DNA from 3 places in the Nonomuraea sp. ZG12 genome. Region 3 is predicted to be linked to each of the others. Evidence: riboswitches for the same ligand, from Rfam matches in the RefSeq annotation. Region 3 holds a riboswitch; each other region holds the start of a gene.
The links. Region 3 has a riboswitch for S-adenosylmethionine ahead of thrC (threonine synthase). Riboswitches for the same ligand answer to the same signal wherever they lie in the genome.
Positions count from the first base shown of each region.

Region 1: it holds a riboswitch for S-adenosylmethionine, as region 3 does, so the genes downstream of both, ACTMTF_RS21275 (GNAT family N-acetyltransferase) here and thrC (threonine synthase) in region 3, are expected to answer to the same signal.
Region 2: it holds a riboswitch for S-adenosylmethionine, as region 3 does, so the genes downstream of both, ACTMTF_RS39080 (aminotransferase class V-fold PLP-dependent enzyme) here and thrC (threonine synthase) in region 3, are expected to answer to the same signal.

Region 1 covers NZ_JBQHCW010000007.1:125,786-133,505, reverse strand. Annotated here, with positions in the region: gene ACTMTF_RS21280 (hypothetical protein) at 367-786, opposite strand; gene ACTMTF_RS21275 (GNAT family N-acetyltransferase) at 1,261-1,881, opposite strand; SAM riboswitch class I at 1,887-1,974, opposite strand; gene ACTMTF_RS21270 (endo alpha-1,4 polygalactosaminidase) at 2,052-2,942, opposite strand; gene ACTMTF_RS21265 (ABC transporter substrate-binding protein) at 2,975-4,303, opposite strand; gene ACTMTF_RS21260 (carbohydrate ABC transporter permease) at 4,304-5,185, opposite strand; gene ACTMTF_RS21255 (carbohydrate ABC transporter permease) at 5,182-6,081, opposite strand; gene ACTMTF_RS21250 (alpha-glucosidase/alpha-galactosidase) at 6,340-7,644, shown strand; gene ACTMTF_RS21245 (DeoR/GlpR family DNA-binding transcription regulator) at 7,637-7,720, opposite strand, start outside.
Region 2 covers NZ_JBQHCW010000023.1:101,142-108,861, reverse strand. Annotated here, with positions in the region: gene ACTMTF_RS39095 (acyltransferase family protein) at 1-628, opposite strand, end outside; gene ACTMTF_RS39090 (NADH-quinone oxidoreductase subunit D) at 625-1,770, opposite strand; gene ACTMTF_RS39085 (DoxX family protein) at 1,893-2,657, shown strand; gene ACTMTF_RS39080 (aminotransferase class V-fold PLP-dependent enzyme) at 2,662-3,993, opposite strand; SAM riboswitch class IV at 4,034-4,149, opposite strand; gene ACTMTF_RS39075 (cytochrome P450) at 4,213-5,403, shown strand; gene ACTMTF_RS39070 (SAM-dependent methyltransferase) at 5,419-6,381, opposite strand; gene ACTMTF_RS39065 (chaplin family protein) at 6,538-6,750, shown strand; gene ACTMTF_RS39060 (Rossmann-like and DUF2520 domain-containing protein) at 7,061-7,720, shown strand, end outside.
Region 3 covers NZ_JBQHCW010000014.1:27,244-34,963, reverse strand. Annotated here, with positions in the region: gene groL (chaperonin GroEL) at 299-1,927, opposite strand; gene ACTMTF_RS30875 (cold-shock protein) at 2,226-2,429, opposite strand; gene ACTMTF_RS30870 (MoaD/ThiS family protein) at 2,673-2,948, opposite strand; gene thrC (threonine synthase) at 2,974-4,206, opposite strand; SAM riboswitch class I at 4,220-4,361, opposite strand; gene ACTMTF_RS30860 (RNA polymerase sigma factor) at 4,446-5,000, opposite strand; gene ACTMTF_RS30855 (alpha,alpha-trehalose-phosphate synthase (UDP-forming)) at 5,032-6,456, shown strand; gene ACTMTF_RS30850 (hypothetical protein) at 6,463-7,059, opposite strand; gene otsB (trehalose-phosphatase) at 7,094-7,720, opposite strand, start outside.

The sequences.
Region 1 (7,720 bases), on a different contig from region 3:
GTCAGGATATTTCTGACTCTCTGCCCGAATGGCTCTTTGGGGCTCGGTGCGCTGACCGCCTGGTCGGCTCGGATTCTGTAGTGACGGCTATGTACGAACTCAGCCGAATTCGTTGGCTTTCACGCCGTTGAGGAAGGCGTCCCATTCGGCGGGGGTGTCAGATGATCGAACTGCTCGCGCATCACGATAGCTCTCCGTGCGCTGAAAGCGGCCGTGTGGTTGATCCTCTGAAACCGTGCAGGCGGTCCTATGTCACCGTGGCCCTCGACAAGGCCGATGAGGCTGTCCCCTTCTCGATCATGTGGCGCTTGGATGAGCGGCCAAGGCCGGCTGGGGATGTCGAGAGTCAGGGATCATGCCTGGTGGTCAGCCCCAAGGGGCGCAGATGACATAGACGGTTCCGTTGGCTGAGTTGGTTGTCCTGACCTCCCAGCCTCGTGGGTCCTTGGACACGCCGAATACGGGGAGGCTCTGGTAGGCGTGGCCCGTACCGTTGTTGATCTTGTAGCCGCCGCCGGTCGCGGACTGGCCGGGGTCGCACATGGCTGCGCCGGAGCCGCCGATGATGGGAGCCTCCTTTACTTCGGCCCCTCTCACTCCTCCGGGATCACCCTTCTCGCCCCTGGGTCCCTGTGCTCCCTGGAGCCCCTGTTCGCCCTGGGGGCCGGTCTCCCCCGCGTCGCCCTTGAGGCCTTGCGGGCCGGTCTCCCCAGCCTCGCCTCGGGGCCCGGCGGGGCCGGTGTCACCCCTGGGCCCTTGCTCGCCCTGCGGTCCAGCGGCTCCCACCGGGCCGGCCGGTCCTTCGGCACCCCACTGGACGGCAACCTCGGTGAAGAGACACCCGGCTCCCGGGTCGACTATCCGAGCAACGCGGGTGATCTTGCTGACACAGGCATGAACCTGAGGCGTGGCAGACGAGGCGGTAGCCATGCCTCCTACCGGTAACAGTGCTGCCGTCAGCGCACCCACTGATGCGAGCGTGGCCAGGCGCCTGCTCTTCCCGACGTCCATAACGACTTCCCTTCTTGGGGCGATCTGTGCTGTTGACATCGATCCGCCCTCTGACGGGACGGGCCGGTGTCTCCTTTGGATCATGTCGCTGGACTACCGTCAAGATCGGCAGACGTACCGGAAGTCGCTGAGCTGCCGGGCTCGGAGGAGCAGGAGATCGGGCCGCTGGGTGTTTCTCTCGTGGGTGTGCTGGGGGAGGGGCGGCGATCGTGCGCGCGTACGCGAGGCGGAAAGAGGTGCACAGCTTCGTCATGGATCGGTGACTTCGAGGCGGGCGTGCAGGGACGACTTGACGGCGGGCCATTCGGTGTCGATGACCGAGAACATGGCGGAGTCGCGTAGCCGCCCCTCCTCGCCGGGGGCCCACGATGGTGACCAGTTGCGCAGCACGCCCTCGAAACGCGCGCCGAGGCGTTCGATCGCGCGGCGGGAGCGTTCGTTGCGGGCGTCGGTCTTGAGGTCCACGCGGGTCACGCCCAACGTCTCGAACGCGTAGGTGAACAGCAGGAGCTTCGCCTCGACGTTGATCCCGGTGCCCTGGGCCGAGGCGGCGAGCCAGGTCCAGCCGATCTCGATGGCGCGGAGCTCCGGCCGGGCCGGCCAGGTGCGCGGGTTCCAGAAGGCGGTGCAGCCCACCGCCATCCCGTCCGCCACTCGAACCTGGGCGAAGGGGATCAGTCCCTCGCGTTCGCGGGCGAACTGCGCCGCCAGGTAGGCGTCCATCTCGGTGGCCCGTGGCACCAGGGTGTAGGCGTAGGAGGAACGATCCTCCTCTGCCGCCCGTACGAGATCCGCCGTGTGACCCGCGGTGAGCGGTGCCAGTCGTACGAGCGATCCGTGGAGCACGGGAACGTCAAGCCGCGGCCGCATGGCTCTCCTCATCGTTCCTGGCATTGGCACCTTCGCGCAGGCAGGTTGCCGGATCGTCGCCGGGCCAGGTCCCTCGGATCCTCTGGATGAAGCCGCCATCTTCTCGGCCGTCCGGGGATCACGTCAAGAAGGCCCGGTCGTGCATGGGTGCGCACGACCGGGCGAAAGGGCTATCTGCAGGCGACTCGGTACGCGTCCAGGTTCAGTTTCTTCTTCAGGGAGTTGAAGTTCTGGGCGTTGGACTTGGCGCAGAACTTCGAGGTGGGCAGCTCGTACTCGACGGTGAACACCGCCTTGCCCGCCTTGACGAACTGGTCGTAGCCGTAGTCGCCGTTCTGCTTCGTCGTGCACTCCTTGTACTGCCAGCACTGCTCGTTGAGCGCCCAGTCGAAGTAGGGCAGCAGCGCGGGGATCTGGGCGAGGTCGTTCTTCAGGCCGGCGGACAGGCCGCGGGTGTGGGCCTGGTTGGCCAGCCATGCGTTGTAACGCAGCTGGTCGGCGGCGTCGAGGTCGAAGCCGGTCTCGTTGGTGTAGCCGTCGACGTTGTCGAACTCGACCGCGTCGAAGCCCTTGGCCTTGCACATGTCCAGGCGGGCTCGCATGACGTCGCCCAGGGCGCCGGTGTACTTGCGGATGTCGAGCCAGCGCTCGCCCTCCCACTCGTCGAGCGGGTCGCCGAGCACCGAGGCGGGGAAGTCGGCCTCGTCCGGCCGCCATTCCTCGTACGACCCGGCGCTGATGTAGCAGACGACCTTGCGGCCCGCCTTGGTGGCGTGCAGACGTCGTACGGTCGCCTTCGTGGCGTCGAAGCCGTCGATGTCGTACATCGTGACGTCGCGGAACGGTTCCTTGGGCACGGACGCGAGCTGCCACTGCCAACTCGTCCTCAGCGCGGGCCGCCAGCAGCCGGGACAGGGGACGGGGGCGGGCAGTTTGACCTTCTCGGAGGCGGCGGTGGGCGCGGGTCGTGCCTGTGTCCGGGTCTCCGCCTGGGCCGTCCCGGTCAGTGCGATGGTGCAGAAGGCGGCCAGCGCCGCGATCAGATGCCGGGGAAGTCGCATGCTCTGCCTCTCGCTAGGGGGGACTCATGATCTCAGCCTCCCGCGAACAGGCCGTTCACTTGCTGGTTCGCCGCCGTCAGGGCGGTCTTGGCGTCCTTCTGGCCGAGCCAGACCTCGTCGAGCGCGGTGCCCACGATCTGGTTGATCTCGTCGCCGTGGTCGCTGACCGGCAGCAGGAACGTGCCGTCCTTCGCCTTGGCCTCGTCCACGAACAGCTGCACCTCCCGGCCGGCCTTCTCGTGCGCGGCCAGCACGCGCTCGGTGGCGCTGAGGATGGCGGGGAAGACGACGGCGTTGTCGGCGACGATGTTCTGGCAGTCGGTGGAGCCGAGGAACTTCACCCACTTCCAGGCGGCGTCCTTGTGCTCGGTGCCGGCGTAGATCACGTCGGCCAGGCCGTTGAAGGAGGACTTGCGGCCCAGCGGGCCGGTCGGCAGCGGGGCGAAGGCGAACTCCTGCTCGGTGGCGTCCAGGTACGTTTTGATCATCCAGGAGCCGGTGATGCCGAGCGCGGCCTTGCCGGAGGTGAGCACGGCGTCGGTGCCGAGTGAGCTGGTCTTGTCGTACGACGGGGTGTAGCCCTTGTCGGCGATGCTCTTGTACCAGGTCGCGGTCTCGATGAGCTTGGGGTCGTCGTAGAAGTACTTGGTGCCGAACGGGTTCTTGTCGATGAAGGAGAAGCCGTTGGAGACCGCCAGGTTGCCCCAGCTGTTCTGGCCCAGGGAGCCGTCGTTCAGCTCAGGGGCGTAGCCGTGCACGGCGATCTTGGTCTTGTCGAAGCCGGGCTCGTCGCCGCGCTTGCCGGCGGTGTCGACGGTGAGCTTGGCCAGGGCGTCCTCGAAGGTGCCGCCGTCGTCCGGGTTCCAGGTCAGGTCGCTCAGGTCGACGCCGGCCTCCTTGGCCTGCTTGACGTTGTAGACGATGGCCATGGTGTCCCAGTCCTTGGGCAGGCCGTACCTCTTGCCGTCCTTGACCCACTGCTCGGCCAGGCCGGGCCAGTACTGGGTGAGGTCGACCTTGTCCGCGGTCACCATCGGCTGCAGGTCCAGGAGCTGGCCGTTCTTCACGAACTGGGGATAGAACGACGCCTGCATGGTGATCACGTCCGGGGCGTCGCCGGAGACCATCTGGGTGGTGAGGTTCTGCCAGTACTGGTCCCAGGCGCTCTGGGTGATCTTGATGGTGATGTCCGGGTTGGCCTTCTGGAAGGCGTCCGCGCACTGCTGGTAGGCCCCCTGCTGCACGTCGTCCCAGAGCACGTAGTTCAGCGTGACCCCGTCGCCAGCGGACGTGCCACCGCCCCCGCCGCATGACGCGGTGAGCACCACGGCACTCACCGCTATGACCAGCTTTTTCATCATTTATCCCTTCATGCCGGAGAACTGGATCGAGTCCACGAGCCGGCGGCCGAAGAAGGCCACCAGCAGCAGGACCGGGATGACCGACAACGCCGAGCCCGCCATCAGGCCGGTCCAGTCGGGCGCCGTGTTCGGCGACTGCCTGAGGAAGACGCCGAGGGCCGCGGTGAGCACCCGCGACTCCTCGCCCGGAGCCACCAGCAGCGGCCACAGGTAGTCGTTCCAGGTCCAGACCGCGGTGGTCAGGGCCAGGGTGAGCAGGGGGCCCTTCGTCATGGGCAGCACCACCCGCCAGAAGACGGTCCACGCGCCCGCGCCGTCGATGAGCGCCGCCTGCTCGACCTCGCGCGGGATGCCGAGGAAGAACTGGCGCAGGAAGAAGACCGCGAACGGCGTCATGAGCAGGGTGGGCGCCACCAGCCCCGGCAGGGTGTTGAGCCAGCCGAGGTCCTTGACCAGGACGAAGTTGGGCAGCAGGGTGAAGATCGGCGGCACCATCAGCGCCGCGACGAACACGCCGAACAGCGTGTCCCTGCCCCGGAAGCGCAGCCGGGCGAAGGCGTAGCCGGCCATCGCGCACATCAGCGTCTGGACGATGGTGATCAGGCCGGTGTAGAGGATGGAGTTGCGCAGGTAGAGGAAGAAGTTCAGGTCGGCACCGGAGCCGCCGGCGGCCCGTGCCTCCTCCCGGCTCACCAGGCCGAGCACCCGCTGGAAGTTGATGAGCGTGGGGTTGTCCGGCAGCAGCGTGGCGTTGTCGGCGCCGAGCTCCCGGCCCGGGGTGATGGCGGTGCGCAGCATCCAGTAGAGCGGGAACAGCGAGATCAGCAGGGCCGCGATCAGGCAGAGCCACGCCACCAGGCGGCCGATCTTGGGCAGGTTCACGTGAGATCCGAGGTGGAGGCGCGCAGCAGGCGCAGCTGGATGAAGGTCAGCACGCCGAGGATGAGCACCAGGCTCAGCGCCAGCGCGGAGGCGTACCCCATCTTGAAGTGGGTGAACGCCTGCTCGTAGATGTAGAAGTAGACGACCCGGGTCGCGTTGACGGGCCCGCCCTTGGTGGTGACGGCGATGGTGTCGAAGAGCTGGAAGGAGCCGATCAGCGACACCACGAGCACGAACGCCAGGATGGGCCGGAGCAGCGGCATCGTGATGGAGAAGAACTGGCGCACCTCACCGGTGCCGTCGATCGCCGCCGCCTCGTAGATCTGCGGCGGGATCAGCAGCATGCCGGCGTACAGCAGCAGGGCGGTGTAGCCGACGCCGCTCCAGGCGTTGATCACGGCCACGCTGGGCAGCGCCAGGTCGGGCGAGGTCAGGAAGCCCTGGTTCTCCATGCCGAGACCTCTCAGCACATGGTTGAAGAAGCCCAGGTTGGCGTCCAGCAGCCACATCCACAGCAGGGCGGTGGTCACGCTGGGCACCAGCCACGGCACCAGCAGCAGGGACCGGATCAGCAGCGACCGGGTGAGGCGGTGCAGCAGCGCCGCCAGGCCGAGCCCGCCGACGATCTGCAGCGTGATGGTCAGCACCACGTAGTAGCCGGTGACCTTGAGAGCGTTCCAGAACAGCGGATCGCTCACCAGGGTCGCGTAGTTGTCCAGGCCGACGAAGGCCGGGTCGGACAGCAGGTTCCAGTCGGTGAGGGAGTACCACGCACCGCGAATCGCCGGGTACAGGTAGAAGACGGCGAAGGCGAGGCACACCGGGGCGAGGAACCCGATCGCGACCCTGCCGTCCCTGCGCTGTCTACGGAGGGTCGCTGTCTTCTCTAGTGTCATGGCCGTCATCGTCGCGGCATCTCCAGACTTCCTGGACGGCGGGATGGAGTCCATCTTCGCCACTTTCAAAACCTTGTCAATACCTTCGATGCGAAACGCGATGCGAGCGTTATGCGAGGTCACTTCGCAAGACTTGACAAGTTATCGAAGATGCTGGGAGCGTTCCTGCCCATGGCCGCTACGTGGGGCGGTGATTTACGGCACCCGAGCCGCGGGGGGCACAGCGGCACAGCCGACCTGGGAGGAAGTCGTTCCAGCATGAGAAACCCGAAGATCGTCTTCATCGGCGCGGGCAGCGTGGTGTTCACTCAGGGGTTGCTCGCCGACCTGCTGGCCTACCCGGAGCTGCGGGAGATCCGCGTCGTCCTGCACGACATCGACCCCGAGCGGCTGCGCGTCGCCGAGGCCGTGGCCCACCGGATCGCCGCCGAGCGGGGCGCACGCCCCGAGATTACCGCCGAGCCGGACCGCCGGATCGCCCTGGACGGCGCCGACTTCGTCATCAACATGATCCAGGTCGGCGGGCACGACGCCACCGTCACCGACTTCGAGATCCCGGCCCGCTACGGCCTGCGCCAGACGATCGCCGACACCATCGGCGTCGGCGGCGTCTTCCGCGCGCTGCGCACCTTCCCGGTCCTGGACGCCATCGCCGCCGACATGGCCGCGGTCTGCCCCGACGCGCTGCTGCTCAACTACACCAACCCGATGGCGATGAACGTCTGGTACCTCAGCGGCAAGGTGCGCAACGTCGTCGGCCTGTGCCACTCGGTCTACTGGACCATGCAGAGCCTCGCCGAGCTGGTGGCGGTGCCGTACGAAGAGATCACCTATCTCGCGGCGGGCGTCAACCACCAGGCGTGGGTGCTGCGGTTCGAGCGGGACGGCGAGAACCTCTACGACCGGCTGGACGCCGCCATCGACCGCGACGCCGAGCTGCGGCGGCGCGTCCGGGTGGAGATGTACCGGCGGCTGGGCCGCTACCCGACCGAGACCAGCGAGCACTCCGCCGAATACCTGCCCTGGCTGCTCCGGCACGACGCCGAGATCGACCGGCTGCGCATCCCCGTGGATGACTATGTGGGGATCAGCGCGGAGAACGTCCGCGAGTACGAGCGGACCCGCGAGGCCGTCCGCACCGGCGCCGAGCTGCCCGTCGAGGGCACCGAGGAGTACGCGCCGCAGATCATCCACAGCATCGTGACCGGCACCCCGCGGGTGGTCTACGGCAACGTCGTCAACGGCGGCCTGATCTCCAACCTGCCGCCGGACTGCGTCGTCGAGGTGCCCTGCGCGGTGGACGCGGGCGGCGTCCGGCCCACCCGCGTCGGCGCGCTGCCGCCGCAGCTCGCCGCGCTCAACCGCACCTACGTGAGCGTCAACGAGCTCACGGTACGTGCGGCGCTCGAAGGACGCCCCGAGCATGTACGGCACGCGGTCATGATCGACCCCAACGCCTCGGCCACGCTGTCACTGGACGCCATCTGGCGCATGTGCGACGACCTGACCAAGGCCCACGGGGACCTGCTGCCGCCGGAGCTGCGGACGAGCCTGCTCAGCTAGCCAGCTCCACCTTCAGGCCGCGCTCGCGCAGGACCGCCACCAGCGCGGGATCGGCCGCCTCGCCGGTGATGAGCAG
Region 2 (7,720 bases), on a different contig from region 3:
CGACGACCCGGTCGTAGAAGAACCCGGCCTGGTGCGCCAGCCCCCACACGATGAGCATGTTCAGCCAGCCCACCCACTCCACGCCGTAGCGGAAGCGGATCACGTCCACGACGAGGGCGGCTCCGCCGAGCCAGATGAGCGCCAGCACGTCGTACTCGCGATGCAGGTAGAGCGCGACGGGCAGGAGCGCGATCAGCACCAGATAGACGCCGAGGAACCAGAGCGGGCTGAGCACGAGCAGCACCACCCGCCCCATCCACTCCACGTCGAACGCCCAGGTGACGACCGCGCCGATGGCGATCCACACGCCGGACAGGCCCAGCGCCGGGATCGCCAGAGCGCGGATGCGCCGCCAGACGAACGCGCCGATGCCGGTGCCGCGCTGCTGCGCGCGGCCCCAGGACAGCAGGTGTACGTGTCCGCCGACGTAGAAGAACAGCGGCAGCACCTGCAGCAGCCAGGTGAGGATCCATAAGCCCGAGGTGAAGCCCAGCGGGCTGGTCGGCTCGGGCACGCCGGACTTCCACTGCAGGATGGTGAAGGCCCAGTGCCAGACGACCACCACGATGAGACTGAGCGCGCGCAGCCAGTCGACGTACTTGTCCCGCTGGACGGTGGGGGAGCTCACTTGTCGATGTCACCCACCACGAAGAACATCGAGCCGAGGATGGCCACCATGTCGGCTACCAGGTGGCCGGGGAGCATCTCGCGCAGCACCTGGATGTTGTTGTAGGAGGCGGAGCGGAGCTTGAGCCGCCAGGGGGTCTTGTCGCCCTTGGACACCAGGTAGTAGCCGTTGATGCCGAGGGGGTTCTCCGTCCAGGCGTAGGTGTGGCCTTCCGGCACCTTGAGCACCTTGGGCAGGCGCTGGTTGATGGGGCCGGGGGGCAGCGAGCGCAGCCGGTCCACGCAGGCGTCGGCCAGGTCGAGCGATACCTTGAGCTGTTCGAGCAGCACCTCGAAGCGGGCGTGGCAGTCGCCGGCGCCGCGGGTGACGACCTTGACGGGCAGCTCGGAGTAGGCGAGGTACGGGTCGTCGCGCCGCAGGTCGAAGTCGACCCCGGAGGCGCGGGCGACGGGACCGCTCACGCCGTACTGCATGATCTGCTCGTGGGTGAGCACGCCGACACCCCGGGTGCGGGCGACGAAGATCTCGTTGTTGAGAATGAGGTTCTCGATGTCGGGGATGCGGCGCCTGGTCTCGGCGGTGGCCTCGGCGACCCGGTCCAGCCAGCCGAGCGGCAGGTCCTCCTTGAGTCCGCCGACCCGGTTGAACATGTAGTGCATGCGCCCGCCGGAGATCTCCTCCATCACCGCCTGGATGCGCTCGCGCTCGCTGAAGGCGTAGAAGACGGGCGTGATGGCGCCCAGCTCCAGCGGGTAGGAGCCGAGGAACATCAGATGGTTGAGCACTCTGTTGAGCTCGGCCAGCAGGGTGCGCGACCACACGGCCCTGACCGGCGGCTCCATGCCGAGCATGCGCTCGACGGCGATGACCACGCCCAGCTCGTTGGCGAAGGCCGACAACCAGTCGTGCCGGTTGGCCAGGACCAGGATCTGCCGGTAGTCGCGGACCTCGAACAGCTTCTCCGCGCCCCGGTGCATGTAGCCGATGATCGGCTCGGCGGTGGAGATGCGCTCGCCGTCGAGAGTCAGGCGGAGCCGGAGCACGCCGTGCGTCGAGGGGTGCTGCGGGCCGATGTTGAGGATCATGTCCTCGGTGGCCAGCTCTTTCGCGCCCGCTCCGATTCCCACTACGCGTTCCGTCATAAAAGCAATGCTGCCACCGGGCGCAGTGGTGATCCAGCGCTGGGGCAGGTCAAGGAACGGTATGCGGGTGCATCCCTTAGCCGGTCAGGGGGAGTAATACCGGAAACGGGGGAGAAATCATCATGAAAAGGGTTGTGTACGACATAGCTGCCCTGATCGCCAGGGTGGTCGTCGGAGTGATCTTCGTCGCGCACGGATGGCAGAAGTGGCAAGGCGGTCTGGGCGCCACGTCCGAGGGGTTCGCCCAGATGGGCGTGCCGCAGCCGCAACTGGCCGCCGCGTTCAGCACGGTCGTCGAGACCGTCGGCGGTGCCTTGTTGATCATCGGCCTGCTGGTGCGACCCGCGGCGCTGCTGCTGCTGATCGGCATGATCGGGGCGATCGCGTTCGCCCACTGGAACAACGGGGTCTTCGTCCAGGAGGGCGGCTGGGAGCTGGCCGCCGCGCTGGGCTCGGTCGCGCTGCTGCTCCTGGCGCTGGGCGGCGGCAGGCTCGGCCTGGACGGCATCATCCACGGCATCTACCGGAAGCGCGCGCAGCGGCGCGCGGCCGAGAAGGCGTCGGCCGGCCGGCCGGCACCCGCCCACCGCGAGGACACCCAGCCGGTCTACCGGGACGAGCAGCCCGGCTACCGGCCGGAGCGGCCTCCGAGGGAGGACACGCAGCCGGTGTACAGGGACGACACCCAGACCGGATACAGGGACGACACCCAGACCGGATACCGGGAGGACGCGGGGCCGGGGCCTCAGGACGAGACGCGGCAGCACCCCGTGCCCAGGCAGCCGTCCGGGCACCGGTCCGACGCGCTCAGCGAGGAGGACATGCGGGACGTCAACGCGCTGATCGGTGACGAGCAGCGCAGGCCGCCGAAGCCGCCCAACCGCTGATCCGTCACCGCGCCACGAGGTCCCGCAGCGCCTCGACGAGCCGGTCGACGTGCTCCTGCGTGGAGCCGATGCCGATCGAGGCCCGCACGGCCGAGGCGGTGTCGTCCTCGCAGCCGCCGTCGGCGGTGCCGAGCAGGTGCCGCACGAACGGGTGCGCGCAGAACTTGCCGTCCCGCACCCCGATCCCGTACTCGCCGGACAGCACCTCGGCGACCTCGCGGGCGGAGTGACCGTCGACGGTGAAGGAGACGATGCCCACCCGCGGGTGGGCGGGTCCCCACAGTGACAGCTCCCGCACGCCCGCGATCGAGGCCAGACCCGCCCGCAGCCGCGCGACCAGGCGCTCCTCCTCCTTGACCAGCGCCGTCCAGCCGGTGGCGGTGAGAGCGTCGCAGGCGGCGGCGAGCGCGATGGCACCCAGCACGTTCGGCGTGCCGGCCTCGTGCCGGGGCTCGGGGTCGTCGTGCCAGTCGGCGCCGTCGTCGGCCTGCCCGACCTGCCCGGCCTGTCCGGACTGCCCGGCCTCCCCGACCGAGCGCACCGCGCCGCCGCCCTTCAGGTACGGCTCGCCGTCCGCCAGCCAGTCACGGCGGCCCAGCAGCACCCCCGCGCCGAAGGGGGCGTACAGCTTGTGCCCGGAGAAGGCCACGTAGTCCAGGTCGAGCGCCGTCAGGTTGATCGGGCGGTGCGGCACGAGCTGGGCGGCGTCGACCAGGATGCGGGCGCCGTGCCGGTGCGCGATGTGGGCCAGGGCCGCGATCGGCCACAGCTCGCCGGTGACGTTGGAGGCGGCGGTGACGACGAGCAGCTTGGGCCCGTCGACCCCGGCCAGCGCCTCGTCGGCGGCGCGGACCGCCTCGCCGGGGAAGGCAGGCGGCGCGAGTCGTACGGTCCGCTTCCAGGGCAGCAGTGAGGCGTGGTGCTCGGTGTCGAAGACGATCACGGTGGTGTCGTCCGGCAGGCAGCGGGCCAGCAGGTTGGTGGCGTCGGTGGTGTTGCGGGTGAAGATGACGGCGTCGTCGGGGCGGGCGCCGGCGAAGGCCCGTACGGTGTGGCGGGCCTGCTCGTAGCGGGCGGTGGTGAGCTGGGAGGCGTATCCCGCGCCGCGGTGCACGCTGGAGTAGGCCGGGAGCGCTGCCGTGACGGCCGCGCTGACCGGCTCCAGACAGGGGGCGCTGGCGGCGTAGTCGAGGTTGGCGTAGCCGACCAGCTTGCCGCCCTTGACGGGCACCTCGAGGTCGGCGCCGAGCACGGCGGGGATGGTCCTGCCCTGCCGGACGGGGGCGGCGGCCTGGTCCTGCTGGGGAGCGTTGCTGAAAATCGTCAACGTGGGCACGGCGAAACTCCTGAGGTCGTCGGACCCCTGGAGACCACGGAGCCCGCGCTTGCCCGCCACACCTCGTGACGGACCAGGTCTTCACCCGGGGCACCCCGCCGCGGACGCGAGGGTTGCCGGCCAGCGAGCCGGGGCTTGACGCTGGCACTCATGACCTACGTCAGGCACTATAACCGACACCCGCCCATGAAAGGCAACCCCCGCCTTTAGGATGCACTTGTGCACTTTGATCCCTGGAATCCCGATTTCGTGGCCGACCCGTACGGGGTCTACGCCGAGCTGAGGCAGCAGGCCCCGGTCAGCTTCTTCGAGCCGACGGGCCAGTGGCTGATCGCCCGCCACGCCGACGTGAACGCCCTGCTCAGGGACCGCCGCCTGGGCCGGTCCTACCTGCATGTGGCCACGCACGAGGAGTTCGGCCAGGAGCCCGAGCCGGAGTTCCAGGAGCCGTTCTGGCGGGTGATCAGGGCGGGCATGCTCGACGTCGAGCCGCCGGTGCACACCCGGTTGCGCCGCCTGGTCTCCAGGGCGTTCACCCCGCGCATGGTGGAGTCGCTGCGCCCCCGCGTGCGGGCCATCGCGGGCGGCCTGGTGGACGCGTTCGTCGAGCGGGGCGGCGGCGACCTCGTCGCCGAGGTGGCCGAGCCGCTCCCGGTGACGGTGATCGCGGAGATGCTCGGCATCCCCGACGCCGACCGCCACCTGCTGCGCCCCTGGTCGGCTGACATCTGCGGGATGTACGAGCTCAACCCGGCCCCCGAGGCGCAGCACACGGCCGTCCGGGCGGCGTCGGAGTTCGCCGGCTACCTCAAGGAGCTGGCCCGCGAGCGGGCGGCCCGGCCCGGCGACGACCTGATCAGCGCGCTCGCCCAGATCGACGAGCTCACCGAGGACGAGCTGGTCGGCACCTGTGTGCTGCTGCTCAACGCGGGCCACGAGGCCACGGTGAACGTGACGGGCAACGGCTGGTGGTCCCTGTTCAGGAACCCGGCCGAGCTCGCACGCCTGCGGGAGGATCGCGGGCTGCTGCCGACGGCGATCGAGGAGCTGATGCGGTGGGACACGCCGCTGCAGATGTTCGAGCGCTGGGTGCTGGAGGACATCGAGGTCGGCGGGGTCGTCATCCCGCGCGGCGTGGAGGTCGCGCTGCTGTTCGGCTCGGCCAACCGCGACGGGGAAGTGTTCGGCGACCCGGACCGGCTCGACGTGGGCCGGGTGGACAATCCGCACATCTCCTTCGGCGCGGGCATCCACTTCTGCCTGGGAGCGCCGCTGGCCAGGATCGAGCTGATCGAGTCGTTCGGCGCGCTGATGGACCGCGCGCCGAAGCTGGAGCTCGTCAGGGAGCCGGTGTGGAAGCCGGGCTACGTCATCCGGGGCCTGGAGTCGCTCGACCTCAGAGTGGCCTGATCCGCCGGCCCTGATTCACCGGCTCTGACTGAGCCAGCCGAATCCTCCCAAACCAGACGAATCGATCAGCTCGGCCTCCTCCGAGGCCCGTGCGAGGGACCTGAGATAACCGCGCGCGTTGACCCGGGCCAGGTCGAGCGGCGGGCGTGTGCCGGTGATCCCCAGAGCACGCAGCGCGACGCGTTGTGTGGACAACGTTGTGGATATCGCACCGGCCCACCGGCCCGCCTCGGCGCACGCGTCGAGCGCCACGTGAGCGGTGATGTCGCAGGTCCCGTCGGGGACGGGCATCACCACCGCGCCGTCGCGGTATCCCGTGAGCGTGCCACAAGGGGGACGGTTATCCACAGGGTGTGCATAATCAACGGCGATCGCGCGACCCCGTTCGAGCCGTGCCAGGACCGTCGCCCAGGCGGCGTCGCGCGGCCACCCGATCTCGGCCCGCGCGCCGGTGCCCGACAGCGGCCACCATCGATCGAGCCACTCCCGATCGGCTTCGGTGGGAGGGTCGCCGAGCCGTTCGGCGCCGGTCTCGGTGTCGACCAGGACGAGCCGGGGCCCGTCGCAGGTCTGCTCGGCGACGTCCAGCGGGATGTTGTCCAGCCACTCGTTGGCGATGGCCAGGCCGTTGATCCCGGCGGGGACGGTGGCACGCCAGTCGATCTCAGGTGGCAGGCCCGGCGGCCGCGGGGACAGGTCGACGGCTGTCACCCGGAGTCTGCTGCGCAGTTCGGGGTCGGCCGCGCCGAGCACCCGGCCGACGAGCACCCCCTCGCCGGCGCCGATGTCGACCAGGTCGAGCTTGCCCGGCATGCCGAGCTCCGCGTCCACCTGCACGAGCAGGGACAGCACGGCCTCGGCGAACACCGCCGAGGCGCTGACCGAGGTGCGGAAGTGACCTGAGGGCCGTTCCCGCAGGTAGAAGCCGCTCTCGCTGTACAGCGCGCGGTCCATGGCGGCACGCCAGGTGAGCCACATATTAGAAATATCTCACGCTACACAATGCGTTATTTTGTCGCTACACAATGTGCAGGACTTGCTCTATCGTTAACTCGTTGTTACCGAGTGACTGCTCACGGTAATTCGAGTGGTGGCTCATCCCTGCGGCTCTGCCGCATTTCGAGAGGAGCTCTCGTGTCCAAGAAGACCATCGTCGTGGTCGGTGCATTCGCCATGCTCTCACTGGCCGCACCGGCTCAGGCCGGCATCGTCCCCGGCCACAACGACGTGCTCTCCGAAAACGCCGTCACCGTGCCCATCACCGCTCCCATCAACGTCTGCGGCAACTCCGTCGCAGCCATCGGCCAGGCCGTCTCCGGTTGCAAGGGCGGCTCCAGCGTCCGCTGACGCATGAAGGGCTCGGACCGGCCGATGACCGGTCCGAGCTCGACGAGTGGCCGCCGATCGGCGGTGGTGGCCACCGGTGCACCTCCAAGAGGTTCGCGCACTGTGCGGGCGTCGGGTCCTGCGACTCGGCGCCCGCTGCCATGCGATGAACCCCTCTCCTCATCTCATCCCGACAGGGGGTGCACCATTTGTATGCCCTTGTCCCATTTGTCCATAACGCGACATGCGGCAAAACCCCGGTCACATACGTGCCTCCGCCCGGCCGTTACGCTGGTCGGCAGCGCCATTGGGTCGACAGGGGTGAGACGGCATGGACGCAGGTGATCGCCCGGCACGGCTGACCGTCGGCGTGCTGGGAGCAGGCAAGGTGGGCTCCGCCCTCGGCGCCGCTCTGGCGCAGGCGGGCCACCGGGTCGTGGCAGCGAGTGGGGTGTCCGACGCCTCCAGGGGATGGGTGATCGACCGGCTGGGTCTCGAGCCCACCCGGCCGGACGAGGTCGTCGGCGCGGCGGAGCTGATCCTGCTCACCGTGCCCGACGACACGCTGCCCGATCTCGTCGGCGGCCTGGCGGCGACGGGGGCCGCTCTTCAGGGCAAGCTGCTCGTGCACACCAGCGGTGCCTACGGGCTGTCCGTGCTGGAGCCGGCGGCCAAGGCGGGCGCGCTGCCGCTCGCGCTGCACCCGGTGATGACGTTCACCGGCAGGGACGACGACCTCAACCGGATCACCGGCTGCTCGTTCGGCGTCACCGCGCCCGAGCCGCTGCGCCCCATCGCCGAGGCCCTGGTCATCGAGATGGGCGGCGAGCCCGTCTGGATCGCCGACGCCGACCGTGCCCTCTACCACGCGGCCCTGGCCAGCGCGGCCAACCACATGGTCACGCTCATCGCCGAGTCCGGCGAGCTGCTGCGGCGCATCGGCGTCGAGCACCCCGGGCGGATGCTCGGCCCGCTGCTCGGCGCCGCCCTG
Region 3 (7,720 bases):
AGGTCGATCGGCCGGGCCTGCGGCTGGACGTGGAGGGATGACGTGTTATTCGGCGGATGGTCAAGTGCGGGCTCGCGTAACGGCGGCCCGCCGTCACCCGGTCAGCGGCCGTTTCCCTGGAGGCCCTCAGCCCTGTGCGGCGGGCGGTCGAACCGGGCTGGCCGTAAATAAAAAAGCCCGCGCCTAAAGCGGGGCAAAGGCGGGGAGAGCGCCAGAGCGGCCCGAAACCGGCAGGTTTCGGGCCGCTCTGATGTGGTGCTGTACGTGCCGGAAAAACCCGGCGCGTGGTACTGAAGGGCTAGAAGTCCATGTCGCCGCCACCGGGCATGCCGGCGGGGGCTGCGGGGGACTTCTCGGGCTTCTCGGCGATGACGGCCTCGGTGGTGAGGAAGAGCGCCGCGATGGAAGCGGCGTTCTGCAGCGCGGAGCGCGTCACCTTGGCCGGGTCGATGATGCCCGCCTGGAACATGTTGACGTACTCGCCGGTGGCCGCGTTGAGGCCCTCACCGGGGGTGAGGTTGCGCACCTTCTCGACCACGACGCCGCCCTCGAGGCCGGCGTTGACCGCGATCTGCTTGAGCGGCTCCTCCAGAGCCTTGCGCACGATCGCGGCACCGGTGGCCTCGTCGCCCAGGAGCTCGAGCTTGTCGAACGCCTTGGCGCCGGCCTGCAGCAGCGCGACGCCACCGCCGGGCACGATGCCCTCCTCGACGGCCGCCTTGGCGTTACGCACGGCGTCCTCGATGCGGTGCTTGCGCTCCTTGAGCTCCACCTCGGTCGCCGCGCCGGCCTTGATGACGGCGACGCCGCCGGCCAGCTTGGCGAGACGCTCCTGGAGCTTCTCGCGGTCGTAGTCGGAGTCGGTGCGGTCGATCTCGGCGCGGATCTCGTTGACCCGGCCGGCGATCTGGTCGGCGTCACCGGCACCGTCGACGATCGTCGTCTCGTCCTTGGTCACCACGACCTTACGGGCGCGGCCCAGCAGGTCGAGCGTGGCGTTCTCCAGCTTGAGACCGACCTCCTCGGCGATGACCTGACCACCGGTGAGGGTGGCGATGTCGCCGAGCATGGCCTTGCGGCGGTCACCGAAGCCGGGGGCCTTGACGGCCACCGAGCGGAACAGGCCGCGGATCTTGTTGACGACCAGGGTCGCCAGCGCCTCGCCCTCGACGTCCTCGGCGATGATCAGGAGCGGCTTGCCGGACTGCACGACCTTGTCGAGCAGGGGCAGCAGGTCCTTGTTCGCCGAGACCTTCGAGTTGACGATCAGGATGTACGGGTCCTCGAGCACGGCCTCCATACGGTCGGAGTCCGTGACGAAGTACATCGACGTCATGCCCTTGTCGAAGCGCATGCCCTCGGTGAGCTCAAGCTCCAGACCGAAGGTGTTGCTCTCCTCGACGGTGATGACGCCTTCCTTGCCGACCTTGTCCATCGCCTCGGCGATGAGCGCCCCGATCTCGGGGTCGGCGGCGGAGATGGAGGCCGTCGAAGCGATCTGCTCCTTGGTCTCCACGTCCTTGGCGAGCTTGGACAGCTCCTCGCTCACCCGCTCGACAGCGGCCTCGATGCCCTTCTTCAGGGCCATCGGGTTCGCGCCGGCGGCGACGTTGCGCAGGCCCTCGCGCACCAGCGCCTGGGCGAGCACGGTGGCGGTCGTGGTGCCGTCACCAGCGACGTCGTCCGTCTTCTTGGCGACTTCCTTGACCAGCTCCGCGCCGATCTTCTCCCACGGGTCCTCGAGCTCGATCTCCTTGGCGATCGACACACCGTCGTTGGTGATCGTGGGGGCGCCCCACTTCTTCTCCAGTACGACGTTGCGGCCCTTGGGCCCCAGGGTCACCTTGACGGCGTCGGCGAGCTGGTTCATACCACGCTCGAGACCGCGCCGGGCTTCCTCGTCAAACGCGATCATCTTGGCTGCCATAAGGCTGGACCTCCCAGTTGCAGGGTGGCTGGCTGTGGACCGAGCCGACGCCCGCGACGGCATGTGGGTCCGCAACTCCGTCGGCAGACCCCATCGTCTCGATCCCAGGTTGGCACTCTGCAACAGAGAGTGCCAACGAATTGTTTAGCACTCTACCCTGTCGAGTGCAAGCTGACGTCACCCACGCCCAGGTCAAGTCCGTACAGCGCGAACGGCGGGCCAGGGCGGCCCGCCGTACACCGAGGGGGTGGCAGGCCGCACGCACTGCGCTGACGTGCGGGCTGCCGGGGCTTACCAGCTACGCGACCGCACGGACGGACTCCGCCTGCGGCCCCTTCTGGCCCTGCGTGATCTCGAACTCGACCCGTTGCCCCTGTTCGAGAGATCGATAGCCATCCATCATGATTGCCGAGTAATGGACGAATACATCCTTACCACCGTCTACCGCGATGAAGCCGTAGCCCTTGTCCGCGTTGAACCATTTGACGGTGCCCTGCGCCACTTCCGACTCCTCTTACTGGGCTCATAGGTCCCGCCCATTCCTCCGCGAGACCCACAATCGTCGTGACAATTGGGGAATCAGTCAGACGACCGCACTCGACCATACCTGCGACACGACGTTTGGCACCAGAGTCAACCGACAAACCGGAAATTTCACCATGTGCGGAAAGTAGTTCAACCTTGAATTTGATTGCGGAAAAAAGAGAAGGCGCCCGCATGCGGGCGCCTTCTTCAGTGACCGGGTTCAGCCGCCGGCGACCGCCGGGATGATGGAGACCTGAGTGCCTTCAGGGGCCGGAGTGTCAAGGCCCTGGGCAAAACGGACGTCCTCTTCGCCAACATAAACGTTGACAAAACGCCGAATCTTGCCCGATTCATCGAGAATGCGGGCGCCAATCCCCGGGTAGTCGGAGTCGAGCTTGGCGAGCACGTCACGCAGGGTCGCGCCCTCTCCACTCACCTCCGCGTTACCGCCGGTGTAGGTGCGAAGGATGGTGGGAATCCGCACAGAAACACTCATGAATTAACCTCGCCTTTCCTGATTGTCAGACAGTCGCGCGGAACGCGTCGAGAGAGGGCCGGATCACGGCCGTGGGCTGGGCGTCGTCGGCGATGACGTCGAGCGTCTTGAGCCCGTCGCCGGTGTTGAGCACCACGGTCTCCAGCTCCGGGTCGAGCCGCCCGGTGTCGACGAGCTTCTTCAGCACGCCCACCGTGACGCCGCCCGCCGTCTCGGCGAAGATGCCCTCGGTCGAGGCCAGCAGCTTGATCGCGGCGACGATCTCGGGGTCCGTCACGTCCTCCACCGCGCCGCCGGTGCGGCGGGCGATGTCGAGCACGTAAGGGCCGTCGGCGGGGTTGCCGATGGCCAGCGACTTGGCGATGGTGTCGGGCTTGACCGGCTGGACCACGTCGTGGCCCGCCTTGTAGGCCGTGGACACCGGCGAGCAGCCGAGCGCCTGCGCGCCGTAGATCTTGTACGGGCCGTCCTCGACGAGCCCGAGCTCGATCAGCTCCTTGAAGCCCTTGTCGATCTTCGTGAGCTGGGAGCCGGAGGCCACCGGGATGATGATCTGCTCGGGCAGCTTCCAGCCGAGCTGCTCGGCGATCTCGTAGGCGAGCGTCTTGGAGCCCTCGGCGTAATAGGGCCTCAGGTTGACGTTGACGAAGCCCCACTTGTCGCCCATCGGGTCACCGATGAGCTCGGAGCAGAACCGGTTGACCTCGTCGTAGGTGCCCTCGATGCCGACGAGCCTGCCGCCGAACACGCGGGCCATGGCGATCTTGGCCTGCTCCAGCCCCGCGGGGATGAACACGCAGGCGTCCAGCCCGGCCCTGGCGGCCGCGGCCGTCACGGCGCCGGCCAGGTTGCCGGTGGAGGAGCAGGACAGGGTGTGGAAGCCGAAGTTGCGCGCCGCCTCGACGGCGATGGCCACCACCCGGTCCTTGAAGGAGTGGGTGGGGTTGCCGGAGTCGTCCTTCACGTGGAGGGACCTGATGCCCAGCGCCTTGCCGAGGTTGCCCGCCTTGACCAGCTTGGTCCAGCCGGGGTTCATGTTGGGCTTGGTGGCGACGTCGGCCGGCACCGGCAGGAGCGCGCGGTACCGCCAGATGTTGGCCGGTCCGGCCTCGATGGAGGCCCGGGTGACGTTGCCGAAATCGTAGGCCGCTTCGAGCGGCCCGAAACACTCCGCACAGGCGAAGCTCGGGCCGAGCGGATAGCGGGTGCCGCACTCGCGGCAGGAGAGAGCGACGGCGGGACCGAAGTCGAGCGACATGAAGCGAGGCCTTCCCTCATCTTCGCCCGTGGCCACCCTGACCACGGACCGGAATTGGCACCTAGTCCCGGTCGGCCTCGCCAGGTCGCGAGTCACAAGCCGGGAGGGTTGCCGGGGCTTCGCAGGGCCGGTCCCTCCACCCCTCTGGATGAGCAATATTCAGTTGTTGCTGCTGACCGGACTCTACCCAATCAATCGCGTGACCTGCCCGGTCATCTCAGTATGCGAGATACGAGGTCTCATCGGTAGTCTTCGCCCAGCGCCGCCTGGACATATTTGCGGGCCTGGTGGATACGCGACTTGGCGGTGCCGAGCGGGATCTTGAGCTGCTCGGCCACCTCGCTGTAGTCGAGCTGGACGATGTCGCGCAGCACCAGCGCCTGGGCCAGATCGGGCTTGTCGGCCTCCAGCGCCTCCATGGCGTCGAGCAGGTCGAGCCGCGATCCGGCGATCACGCTGACCCGGCGGACGTCGGGCTTCTGCATGGGCAGCTCGTCGGAGGTCTGCTCGGCCGACCTGCGCTTCAGCGACCGGTAGGTGGTGCGCGCGCAGTTGGCGGTCACGATGTGCAGCCAGGTGCTGAACCTGGCCCGCCCCTCGAACCGCCCGATGTTGCGCGCGACGGCGAGCAAGGTGTCCTGCGCCGCCTCCTCCGCGTCCTGGTGGTAGGGCAGGATGCGGGCGCAGTGCCGCAGCACGTCCGGCTCGATCCTCCGCAGGAGTTCGCCGAGTGCGCGATGATCTCCGACGGCGGCGGAGCGGGCCAGTTCCTCGGTTAGCTCATCAAGCGCCATAGCTGGGATCCTAAGGTCGGAGGGAGCTTTAATGAACAGCATCCTGCTCGCCTCGAACAGAGGCCCGGTCTCGTTCACCGTATCCGAGGACGGTGACCTGACCATGAAACGCGGTGGTGGCGGGCTCGTGTCGGGCCTGTCCGGCGTGGCCAAGGACGAGGGCGTGCTCTGGGTGTGCGCCGCCCTGTCCGACGGCGATCGCGGCGCCGTCCGCCAGGCCCCCGGCGGCAGGCTCGACCACGCCGGCTACGAGACCGGGGCGCTGCGGATGCTCGAGATCGCGCCGGCCGTCTTCCACCGCGCCTACAACTCCGTGGCCAACTCCACCCTGTGGTTCGTCAACCACCTGCTCTACGACATCCCCAACGCACCCCACTTCGGCACCAGGTTCCAGCGCGACTGGGAGTCCTACCGCGACTACAACGGGGCGTTCGCACTGGCGCTGGCCGAGGAGGCCGGGCACGGCGCGCGCGTGATGGTGCAGGACTATCACCTGACGCTGACCCCGGCGATGCTCCGGGCCGAGCGGCCGGATCTGCGCATCGCGCACTTCAGCCACACCCCGTGGGCGCCGCCGGAGTACTTCTCGCTGCTGCCCGACGAGGTGGCCGGCGAGGTCCTGGAGGGCATCCTGGGGGCCGATCACGCGGGCTTCCTCACCCACCGGTGGGCGGGGGCGTTCATGGACTGCTGCGAGGCCGTGCTGGGCGCGCGGGTGAACCGGGTGGACCGTACGATCACGCATGAGGGACGGGTCACCCGCGTCGGCGTGCACCCGCTGGGCGTCGACGGCAAGGCGCTGTGGACGCGAGCGGGCGAGCCGGACGTCGAGTCCCACATGGCGGCGCTGCGGGAGCAGGTGGGCGAGCGCCGGCTCATCGTGCGCATCGACCGCACCGAGCTGTCGAAGAACATCGTGCGCGGCCTGCTCGCCTACCGCGAGTTCCTGGCCGCCCATCCCGAGTGGCACGGTCGCGTGGTGCACCTGGCGTTCGCCTATCCCAGCAGGCACGACCTGCCCGAATACCGCGAGTACACCGCGTCGGTGCAGCGCTGCGCGCAGGAGATCGAGGACGAGTACGCCACGGAGGACTGGGATCCGCTGATCCTCAACGTCGAGGACGACTATCCCCGCTCCCTGGCCGCCTACCGGATGGCCGACGTGCTGCTGGTCAACCCGATCCGCGACGGCATGAACCTGGTCGCCAAGGAGGGCCCGGTCCTGTCGCCGCGCTGCGCGCTGGTGCTGTCCCGCGAGGCGGGCGCGGCGGCCGAGCTCGGGCCGCACGCGCTCATGGTGAATCCCTACGACATCAGCGGCACGGCCGGCGCGCTGCACCAGGCGCTGGTCATGCCGGAGGAGGAGCGGGCCCGCCGCCGCGAGGGGCTGGAGTCGGCCGCCACCGCGCTGCCCCCGCAGAAGTGGCTGGCCGCCCAGCTCGACGCGCTGGGCTGAGGCCGGTCAGTTCCAGTCGGCGTTCCGGAGGGCGGTGGCCAGCCCTGGGGTCTTCCAGGTGTCGACGACGAGGATCTTGGTCTTCGGCAGATACCACTCGCGCGTGGTGAAGCGGGTGCTGGTGATCTTGCCCGAGTGGGTCCGGCAGCGGGTCTGGAACTCGTGGTAGGCGGCCTTGTGGCCGGGCCCGACCTGGCGCAGCCCCTTCTTGTGCGGGCCGATCTTCTCCACGCGCAGGAGCTTGCCGTCGACCGGGCACCGCTGCACGTCCGAGGCGGGGTAGTAGCCGCCCCGGTCCACGTTGTACGGCCCGAACCCCTCGGCCCCCAGCTTGATCGCCTTCGGTCCGAGGATCCAGAATCCCTTGCAGTCCGTGGTGAAGAAGCCGCCCTCGGGGTGGGCGCACTTGCCGGTGACGACGTGGATCCAGTCGGTGCCGCCGCCGTGGATCCGCCACTTCATCGGCAGGTAGAGGGTCAGGCCGTTGCGCAGTTTCAGCTGGTGGGCGGGGGCGGCAGCGGTGGCAGTGGCGGTGGCGGTGGCGGGCGCCATGAGGACGGCAGCCGCGGCCACCGCCACGACGGCAAGGGATCGCTTCGACATGAGGCGACGTTAGAACGAGGCACTTGCAAGCCACTCACGATCGACTGAAAGCCGTCGTCAGCTCTCTCAGCAGCGCCAACACCCCGTCAGGGCCGTCCACCACGATGTCCGCCCGCTCGGCCAGCGCGGTCACCTCGGCCGAGCCGCTGCAGACCGTCACGCCGGGCAGGCCGGACGCCCTGACCGCGTCGAAAGCGGCCAGATCGCCCAGGTCGTCGCCGGCGAACAGCACGGACCTGGCGGCCCGTTCGGCCAGGAACAGGCTGAGCGCGTGCCCCTTGTCCATGCCCGGCGGCCTGAGCTCCAGCACCAGCCGGCCCGGCTCGACGACCAGGCCGTGCTTCTCGGCCAGCTTGGCCATCGGCTCGCGCAGCGCGGCCAGCGCGCCTTCGGGGTCGGCGTCGCGCCGGGTGTGGACAGCCACCGCGCGGCCCTTGTCCTCGACCGTCACGCCGGGCAGGCCGAGGGAGTCGAGCAGCAGCGGCAGCTCGGCCTCGGCCCTCGGCACTCCGGCCGGGGGCGGTGGGGCGGAGATCTGGCCGTTCTCCCACCGCTCGAACCCGTAGTGGCCGAGCACCACCAGGCCCGGCACGCGCTCCAGCCCGGGGCCCAGCTGAAGTGCGGTGGCCGCCGGCCTGCCGGTCACGATGACCACCGCGTT